Regions from separate parts of the Streptomyces sp. NPDC014801 genome, predicted to be linked through region 2. Evidence: riboswitches for the same ligand, from Rfam matches in the RefSeq annotation. Region 2 holds a riboswitch; the other holds the start of a gene.
What was found. Region 2 has a riboswitch for cobalamin ahead of ACF1AL_RS25170 (ribonucleoside-diphosphate reductase subunit alpha). Riboswitches for the same ligand answer to the same signal wherever they lie in the genome.
Positions count from the first base shown of each region.

Region 1: it holds a riboswitch for cobalamin, as region 2 does, so the genes downstream of both, ACF1AL_RS38360 (FecCD family ABC transporter permease) here and ACF1AL_RS25170 (ribonucleoside-diphosphate reductase subunit alpha) in region 2, are expected to answer to the same signal.

Region 1 covers NZ_JBIBXG010000024.1:25,509-29,978, reverse strand. The annotation lists gene tsaD (tRNA (adenosine(37)-N6)-threonylcarbamoyltransferase complex transferase subunit TsaD) at 1-432, opposite strand, end outside; partial or broken gene cbiT (precorrin-6Y C5,15-methyltransferase (decarboxylating) subunit CbiT) at 629-1,228, shown strand; gene cobM (precorrin-4 C(11)-methyltransferase) at 1,225-1,974, shown strand; cobalamin riboswitch at 1,991-2,126, shown strand; gene ACF1AL_RS38360 (FecCD family ABC transporter permease) at 2,235-3,290, shown strand; gene ACF1AL_RS38355 (ABC transporter ATP-binding protein) at 3,293-4,060, shown strand; gene ACF1AL_RS38350 (ABC transporter substrate-binding protein) at 4,070-4,470, shown strand, end outside.
Region 2 covers NZ_JBIBXG010000010.1:292,311-296,780, reverse strand. The annotation lists gene mctP (monocarboxylate uptake permease MctP) at 1-1,604, shown strand, start outside; gene ACF1AL_RS25175 (GNAT family N-acetyltransferase) at 1,706-2,215, shown strand; cobalamin riboswitch at 2,261-2,419, shown strand; gene ACF1AL_RS25170 (ribonucleoside-diphosphate reductase subunit alpha) at 2,542-4,470, shown strand, end outside.

The sequences.
Region 1 (4,470 bases), on a different contig from region 2:
CAGGGAGGTGTGGCCGCCGGAGACGATCAGCACCATGCAGGGTTCGGGCAGCGGTCCGTGCTCCAGGGTGTCGGCGGCGACGTGTCCGGCCAGGTGGTGCACGCCGTACAGCGGGACGCCGAGGGCGTACGCGATGCCCTTGGCGCCGGCCAGCCCCACCTGGAGCGCGCCCGAGAGACCCGGTCCGGTGGTGACGGCGACGGCGCCGATGTCCGACAGGCGCACCCCCGCCTCGTCGAGGGCCTGCCGGATGACCGGGCGCAGGGCGTGCACGTGCGCCCGGGCGGCGATCTCGGGCACGACACCGCCGTAGCGGGCGTGCTCGTCCATGCTCGACGCCACCACGTGGGCCAGCAGCCGGCCGTCCTGTACGAGGCCCGCGCCGGTCTCGTCGCAGGACGACTCGATGCCCAGCACGATCGGAGAACCCATCGCCGACCCTTCCTGCATGTCATAGGTTGTTGCAAGTAGTGTGCAATAAGTCCTCGGCGGATGTGTACCCGGGCGAGGAGCTGCAGGCCAACGACCCGTAAAGTGCGTCTGCGTCGTCCACCGAACACCGAGGTACCGAGCAGTGACCGCCGCCCGCCCCACCCCGCCAACCGCCGTGAGCCGCCGCGCCTTCGCCTCCCTGCGGCTCGGCGCGGTGCCAGGGCTCCCGGACGAGGCGTACGAGCACGACGGGCAGCTCACCAAGCGGCATGTGCGGGCCGCCACGCTCGGCGCCCTCGCCCCCGCCCCCGGTGAGCTGCTGTGGGACATCGGCGGCGGCTCCGGTTCGATCGCCATCGAGTGGATGCGCACCCACCCCTCCTGCGTGGCGGTCACCGTCGAGCGCGACCCCGTCCGCGCCGAACGCATCACCCGTAACGCCGACCGTCTCGGCGTGCCGGGCCTGCAGGTCGTCACCGGCGCCGCGCCCGCCGCCCTGGCCGAACTCCCGCCGCCCAACGCGGTGTTCGTCGGCGGTGGACTCACCGCACCCGGACTGCTCCAGGCGTGCTGGGACGCCCTGCCGGCCGGTGGCCGGCTCGTCGCCAACACCGTGACGCTGGAGTCCGAGGCCCTGCTGGCCGACGCCTACCGTCGCCACGGTGGCGAGCTGGTGCGGCTCGCGGTGGCGCATGCCGTGCCCGTGGGCGGCTTCACCGGCTGGCGGCAGGCCATGCCGGTCACCCAGTGGGCCGTACAGAAGAGCGACAACCCCTCACCAGGAGCTGACAGATGACCGTGTACTTCATCGGCGCCGGCCCCGGCGCCGCCGACCTGATCACGGTGCGCGGCGCGCGGAGGCTCGCCTCCTGCCAGGTCTGCCTGTATGCGGGCAGCCTGGTGCCGCGCGAGCTGCTGGCTGAGTGCCCGCCGGGTGCACGCCTGGTGGACACCGCCCAGCTCACCCTGGACGAGATCACCGCCGAGCTGGTCCGCGCGCACGAGGAGGGGCACGACGTCGCCCGCCTGCACTCCGGGGACCCGTCGGTGTTCAGTGCGGTCGCCGAGCAGATGCGTCGCCTGGACGCGGCCGGTGTGCCCGATGAGGTCGTGCCGGGTGTGCCGGCCTTCGCCGCCGCGGCCGCCTCCCTCAAACGGGAGCTGACCGTGCCGACCGTCGGGCAGACGGTCATCCTGACCCGGGTGGCGAACCGGGCCACCGCGATGCCCGAGGGCGAGGACCTGGCCACGCTGGGCCGCAGCGGCGCGCTGATCGTGCTGCACCTGGCCGCCAAGTACGTCGACCGAGTGGTCGAGGAGCTGCTGCCGCACTACGGCGCCGACTGCCCTGCCGCCGTGGTCGCCTACGCCTCCCGCCCCGACGAGCTGATCATCCGCGGCACGCTCGACGAGATCGCCCACAAGGTGAAGGAGTCCGGTGTGCTGCGGACGGCTGTGATCATGGTGGGGCGGACACTGGGGGCGGAGCAGTTCCGCGACAGTCACCTGTACTCGCCCGAACGCGAGCGTCATCTGTGCTGAACGCCACGCCGGAGCCCGTTTGTTAGGCTCCCCTCGCCTCCCGTGGGGGAAGTCCGGTGAGAGTCCGGCGCTGACCCGCAACGGTGTGCACGGCACCGCAACCGGTGGCCGCCGTGTGAGCCCGATCGCCTGCGGAGGCGCATCGACCCGTTGACTGCTCGCCGTGGACTGCGAGAGGGGCCGCCGTACGGCAGGGTAGGGCTGTACGGGCTGCTTCTGCGCGACGTCCAGCAGGCGGCCCGTGTGAAGGACGGCCTCCCGTGCGTCGAAGAACGGCTCCCAGCCGCACAGCCGTGCTGCCGCTCAGCCTGGCTCTGGCAGTGCTGCTCCTGCTCTCCCTCGTCGGCGGGGTGGGGCTCGGTGCCGCCGGCGTCGGCTGGAGCGAGGTGCTGCGTTTCCTGTGGGCCGGACTCACCGGCCAGACGCTGCCCACAGGTGACGCGGCGTCATACACCATCGTCTGGGAGATCCGGCTGCCGCGGGTCCTGCTCGGCGCCGTGACCGGAGCGGGCCTCGCAACCGTCGGGGTGGCCGTGCAGGCCATGGTGCGCAACGCGCTGGCCGACCCCTTCGTCCTCGGCATCTCCTCAGGCGCGGCGGTGGGCGCCAACGCCGTCATCCTCCTCGGCGCCTTCGCCGGGCTCGGCGTATGGGCGCTGTCCGCCTCTGCATTCGCCTCCGCACTCGCGGCCATGGCGCTGGTGTACGCCGTGGCCCGCTCACCGCGGGGCCTGACGCCGCTGCGCCTCATCCTGACCGGCACGGCACTGGCGTACGGCTTCGAGGCCGTCACCACGGTCATGGTGTTCGGCGCGGCACGGGGTGAGGCGGCCCGGTCGGCGATGATGTGGCTGCTGGGCAGCCTGGGCGGCGCCACCTGGGCCCAACTGCCGCTCGCCGCCGTCACAGTGGCGGCAGGGTGGGGCTGGCTGCGGTGGCGGGCCGAGGCGCTCAACGCGCTCGCCATGGGCGACGAGACCGCGGCCGCGCTCGGCGTCGTGCCGGACCGGCTGCGCCGGGAGCTGTTCCTCGTCACCGCGGCCGTCACGGGCACGGTCGTCGCGGTCAGCGGGGCCATCGGGTTCGTCGGGCTGATGGTGCCGCACGTCGTGCGGATGCTGGTCGGCGCCGACCACCGCCGCGCGCTGGCCATCGCCCCGCTCGCCGGTGCCGTGCTGCTGGTGTGGGCGGACGTGCTGTCCCGGCTGCTGTTCGCCCCCGCCGAACTGCCGGTCGGAGTGATCACCGCGGTGGTCGGCGTTCCCGCGTTCCTGCTGCTGATGCGGCGGGGCGCTTATGCGTTCGGAGGACGCTGAGCATGCGACTCGACATCGACGACATGACGATCGAAGCGGCCGGAACGCGCCTGGTCGAGCATATCGACCTCACCGTGGGCAGCGGGGCATTCGCCGGACTCGTCGGCCCCAACGGCAGCGGCAAGTCGACCCTGCTGCGCTCCCTCTACCGGGCGCTGCGGCCGGCCGGGGGAGTGGTGCGGCTGGACGGGGACGATCTGCACGCCATGGACGCGCGGGCCGCGGCCCGGGTGCTGGCCGCCCTGCCCCAGGAGTCCTCGGCCGAGTTCGACTTCACCGTCGCCGAGGTGGTCGCCATGGGCCGGCTGCCGCACCAAGGCCGCACGGCCGCCTCCGACCGGGAAATCTGCACACGGGCGATGGAACGCACCGGCGTCGCCCACCTGGCCGGACGCAGCTTCCTCGCCTTGTCCGGCGGAGAGAAGCAACGGGTGCTCATCGCCCGGGCCCTGGCCCAGCAGCCGAGGGTTGTGGTCCTCGACGAACCCACCAACCATCTCGACATCGCCCACCAGCTGGAGGTGCTGTCCCTGGTCCGCGACAGCGGCCTGACCGTGCTGGCCGCTCTGCACGATCTCAACCTGGCGGCAGCCCACTGCGACGTCCTGTACGTCCTCGACGGCGGCCGGATCGTTGCCTCCGGGCCGCCCCAGGACGTCCTCGAACCCGCGCTGCTCGCGAAGGTGTTCGGTGTCCGGGCCCACACCGTCCGGCACCCCGAAACCGACGCCGTCCAGCTCTTGTTCGACCTGCTCCCGTCCACCACCTGAAGGACACCTATGCGCAAGCAGCTTCTCGCCGCCGCCCTCTGTCTCGCCGCAACCGCCGTCACCGGGTGCGGCGCCACGGTGGAGCCGGCCAAGGACGCGAAACCCCCCTCCTTGGTCACCCTGACCAACTGCGGTCGCCAGGTGACCTACGACAAGGTGCCCGAGCGGGCCGTCACCAACGACGTCGGCATCACGGAGCTGATGTTCGCCCTGGGCCTGGAGGACCGCATGGCCGGCTTCGCCATGCCCGACGACAAGGGCGACCTGCGCGGCGTGCCCTGGAAAGACGGCTACGACAAGGTCAAGTGGCTCTCCAAGGACCAGCTCACCAAGGAGAACGTCCTCGACGCCCGCGCCGACCTCGTCTTCGCAGGATGGAACTACGGATTCCGCGAGGACGGCGGCTTCAC
Region 2 (4,470 bases):
TCTTCATCTTCTTCTTCCTGCTCGTGACCGTCATGGGCTTCCTGGCGGCCCGCTGGCGCAAGGCCGAGAACGAGCACAGCCTCGACGAATGGGGCCTGGGCGGACGGTCGTTCGGCACCTGGATCACGTGGTTCCTGCTCGGCGGCGACCTGTACACGGCGTACACCTTCGTCGCGGTGCCGGCGGCGATCTACGCGGCGGGCGCGTCCGGCTTCTTCGCGGTGCCGTACACGATCCTCGTCTACCCGCTGATCTTCACCTTCCTGCCCCGGCTGTGGTCGGTGTCGCACAAGCACGGGTATGTGACGACGTCGGACTTCGTGCGCGGCCGCTTCGGGTCCAAGGGACTGTCGCTGGCCGTGGCCGTCACCGGCATCCTGGCGACGATGCCGTACATCGCGCTCCAGCTCGTCGGCATCCAGGCCGTGCTGGACGTGATGGGCGTCGGCGGCGGCGAGAACACCAACTGGTTCGTCAAGGACCTGCCGCTGCTGATCGCGTTCGGCGTGCTGGCGGCGTACACGTACTCGTCGGGTCTGCGGGCCCCCGCGCTGATCGCGTTCGTGAAGGACGCGCTGATCTACCTCGTCATCGCGGTGGCGATCATCTACATCCCGATCAAGCTGGGCGGTTTCGACGACATCTTCGCCAAGGCGGGCGACGCGTTCAGCCAGGTCAACCCGACCACGGGCAAGCCGCGGGGCGCGCTGGCCTCGGGCGAGGCACAGCAGTGGACCTACGCCACGCTGGCGCTGGGCTCCGCGCTCGCGCTGTTCATGTACCCGCACTCGATCACCGCGACGCTCTCCTCCAAGAGCCGTGAGGTGATCCGCCGCAACACCACGATCCTGCCGCTGTACTCGCTGATGCTGGGCCTGCTCGCGCTGCTCGGCTTCATGGCGATCGCGGCCGGGATCAAGGTGCAGAACGGCCAGCTGGCCATCCCGCAGCTGTTCGAGACCATGTTCCCGGACTGGTTCGCGGGCATCGCCTTCGCGGCGATCGGCATCGGGGCGCTGGTCCCGGCGGCGATCATGTCGATCGCGGCGGCGAACCTGTTCACGCGCAACATCTACAAGGACTTCATCAAGCCGGACGCGACGCCCGAGCAGGAGACCAAGGTCTCCAAGCTGGTGTCCCTGCTGGTGAAGGTCGGCGCGCTGGTCTTCGTCCTGACCATGGACAAGACGGTCGCCATCAACTTCCAGCTGCTCGGCGGCATCTGGATCCTGCAGACCTTCCCGGCCCTGGTGGGCGGCCTGTTCACGCGGTGGTTCCACCGCTGGGCGCTGCTGGCGGGCTGGGCGGTCGGCATGGTCTACGGCACGCTGGTGGCCTACGGCGTGCCCTCGCCGACCAACCCGAGCCAGAAGCACTTCGGCGGCTCCGCCAAGGAGATCCCCGGCATCGGCGAGATCGGCTACATCGGCCTGACGGCGTTCGTCCTCAACGTGGTCGTGACGGTCGTGCTGACCTTCGTCCTGAAGGCCCTGAAGGCGCCCGAGGGCACGGACGAGACCCGGCCGGAGGACTACACGGCCGACGCCGGCGACCCGGGCGTCCAGGTCGAGTTGCCGCCGGCCACGGCGGGCGCCGGTCACTGACCGGTCCGCGCACCCGCGCTCCGGTCACCGTCCGGTCCGCGCACACGGGCCGCCGGGAAATCCGGCGGCCCGTTGTCGTACCCGTGCGGCACACTCACCCCATGGACATCCGGATCCGCCCGGCCGACCCCGCCGAGTACGCCGTGCTCGGGGAGATCACCGCCCGGGCCTATCTCCACGACGGGCTGCTCGACTTCGGCGAGAGCGACACCTACCTCGACGAGCTGCGCGACGTCGCCCGGCGCGCCGCCGCGGCCCAGGTGCTGGTCGCCGCCGACGACAGCGGCACGGTCCTCGGCGGCGTCACCTTCGTCCCGGCCGGCGGCCCCATGGCCGACATCGCCCGCCCCGGCGAGGCCGAGATACGGATGCTCGCGGTGGCCCACGAGGCGCGCGGCCGGGGCACCGGCGAGGCGCTGGTGCGGGCCTGCGTCGAGCGCGCCCGGGCGGTCGAGGGCTGCACGGCCATCGTGCTGTCGACCCAGCGGACCATGCGCGCCGCCCACCGCATCTACGAACGCCTGGGCTTCGTCCGCACGCCCGAGCGGGACTGGAACCCCCTGCCCGAGCTGGACGACATCATGCTGCTCACCTACGAGCTGACGCTGTGACACCACCGGGACACAACATCTGGGGGTGACGCGACAGCCCGGCACTAGATGTATGCTCATGCTCGCTGTCGCCGCAGGGGAATCCGGTGCGAATCCGGAACTGTCCCGCAACGGTGTACTTGTGCATGTCCGTTCCCCGGCCCCGCCCGGAAACGCCGTGCCCAGGAGTCAGTCCGAGGACCTGCCGACAGTGCACCCGGCCACCCGGCCGGTGTGCCCTGACGTCCGGGCCTCGCGGAATGGGCCGGTGGACGCGGCGCCCCGTGCGCTCGTGTGCTGCCCCCTGCCCTCGCCGAGGCCCCGTGCCGAGCGAGGGAGAGCCCCACGTGACCATCGCGCCCGCCGATCCGGCTTCAGCCGGCGCATCGCTCACCGACGGTCCCGGTGCCGCGCTGCTGCGGACCCTGACCGAGCTGACCGCCGACCTCCCCGACACCGACCCCGGCCGGGTCGCCGCCGCGGCGCTGCGCGGCCGGTCGGCGCACGCCGACGAGGCGGAACTGCGGGAACTGGCCACCGAGGCCGCCGCCGGACTCATCTCCGAGGACCCGGCCTACTCCCGGCTCGCCGCCCGCCTGCTCACCCTCGCCATCCGCGCGGAAGCCGCCTCGCAGGGCGTGACGTCCTTCACCGACTCCGTGGCCGTGGGCCACCGCGAGGGTCTCATCGCCGACCGGACCGCCGACTTCGTGCGCCTGCACGCCGGGCGGCTCGACGCGCTGATCGACACCGGCGCCGACGACCGCTTCGGCTACTTCGGCCTGCGCACGCTGTACAGCCGCTACCTCCTGCGGCACCCGATCACCCGCAAGGTCGTCGAGACGCCCCAGCACTTCCTGCTGCGGGTGGCGAGCGGGCTGGCCGAGGACGACACGGCCCGGGCGGTCGACGAAGTCGCCGCGCTCTACGGGCTCATGAGCCGCCTGGACTACCTGCCCTCCTCCCCCACCCTGTTCAACTCCGGCACCCGGCACCCGCAGATGTCGTCCTGCTATCTCCTGGACTCCCCGCGGGACGAACTGGACTCCCTCTACGAGCGCTACCACCAGGTCGCCCGGCTCTCCAAGCACGCCGGCGGCATCGGGCTGTCGTTCTCCCGCATCCGCAGCCGCGGTTCGCTGATCCGGGGCACCAACGGGCACTCCAACGGCATCGTGCCGTTCCTGAAGACCCTGGACGCCTCCGTCGCCGCCGTGAACCAGGGCGGGCGGCGCAAGGGCGCGGCCGCGGTGTACCTGGAGACCTGGCACTCGGACATCGAGGAGTTCCTGGAGCTGCGGGACAACACCGGTGAGGACGCCCGCCGCACCCACAACCTGAACCTCGCGCACTGGATCCCGGACGAGTTCATGCGCCGGGTGAACGCCGACGAGATGTGGTCGCTGTTCTCCCCGGCCGACGTGCCGGAGCTGGTCGACCTGTGGGGCGAGGAGTTCGACGCCGCCTACCGCAAGGCGGAGCAGGCGGGCCTGGCGCGGAAGACGATCCCGGCGCGCGAGCTGTACGGCCGGATGATGCGCACCCTCGCGCAGACCGGCAACGGCTGGATGACCTTCAAGGACGCCGCCAACCGCACCGCCAACCAGACCGCGCTCCCGGGCCACGTCGTGCACTCCTCCAACCTGTGCACGGAGATCCTGGAGGTCACCGACGACGGCGAGACGGCGGTGTGCAACCTGGGGTCGGTGAACCTCGGCGCCTTCGTCGACGCGGCGGCCGGCGACATCGACTGGGCGCGGCTGGACGGCGCCGTCCGCACCGCGGTCACCTTCCTCGACCGGGTCGTCGACATCAACTTCTACCCGACCGAGCAGGCGGGCCGCTCCAACGCCCAGTGGCGCCCGGTGGGCCTGGGCGCGATGGGGCTGCAGGACGTCTTCTTCAAGCTGCGCCTGCCGTTCGACTCCCCCGAGGCGAAGGCGCTGTCCACCCGGATCGCCGAGCGGATCATGCTCGCCGCGTACGAGGCCTCCGCCGACCTCGCCGAGCGCAACGGCCCGCTGCCGGCCTGGGAGAAGACCCGCACCGCGCGGGGGGTGCTGCACCCCGACCACTACGACGTGGAGCTCACCTGGCCGGAGCGCTGGGAGGCGCTGCGCCGCCGTATCGCCACCACGGGGATGCGCAACTCCCTGCTCCTCGCGATCGCGCCGACCGCCACCATCGCGTCCATCGCGGGCGTGTACGAGTGCATCGAGCCGCAGGTGTCGAACCTGTTCAAGCGCGAGACGCTGTCCGGTGAGTTCCTCCAGGTC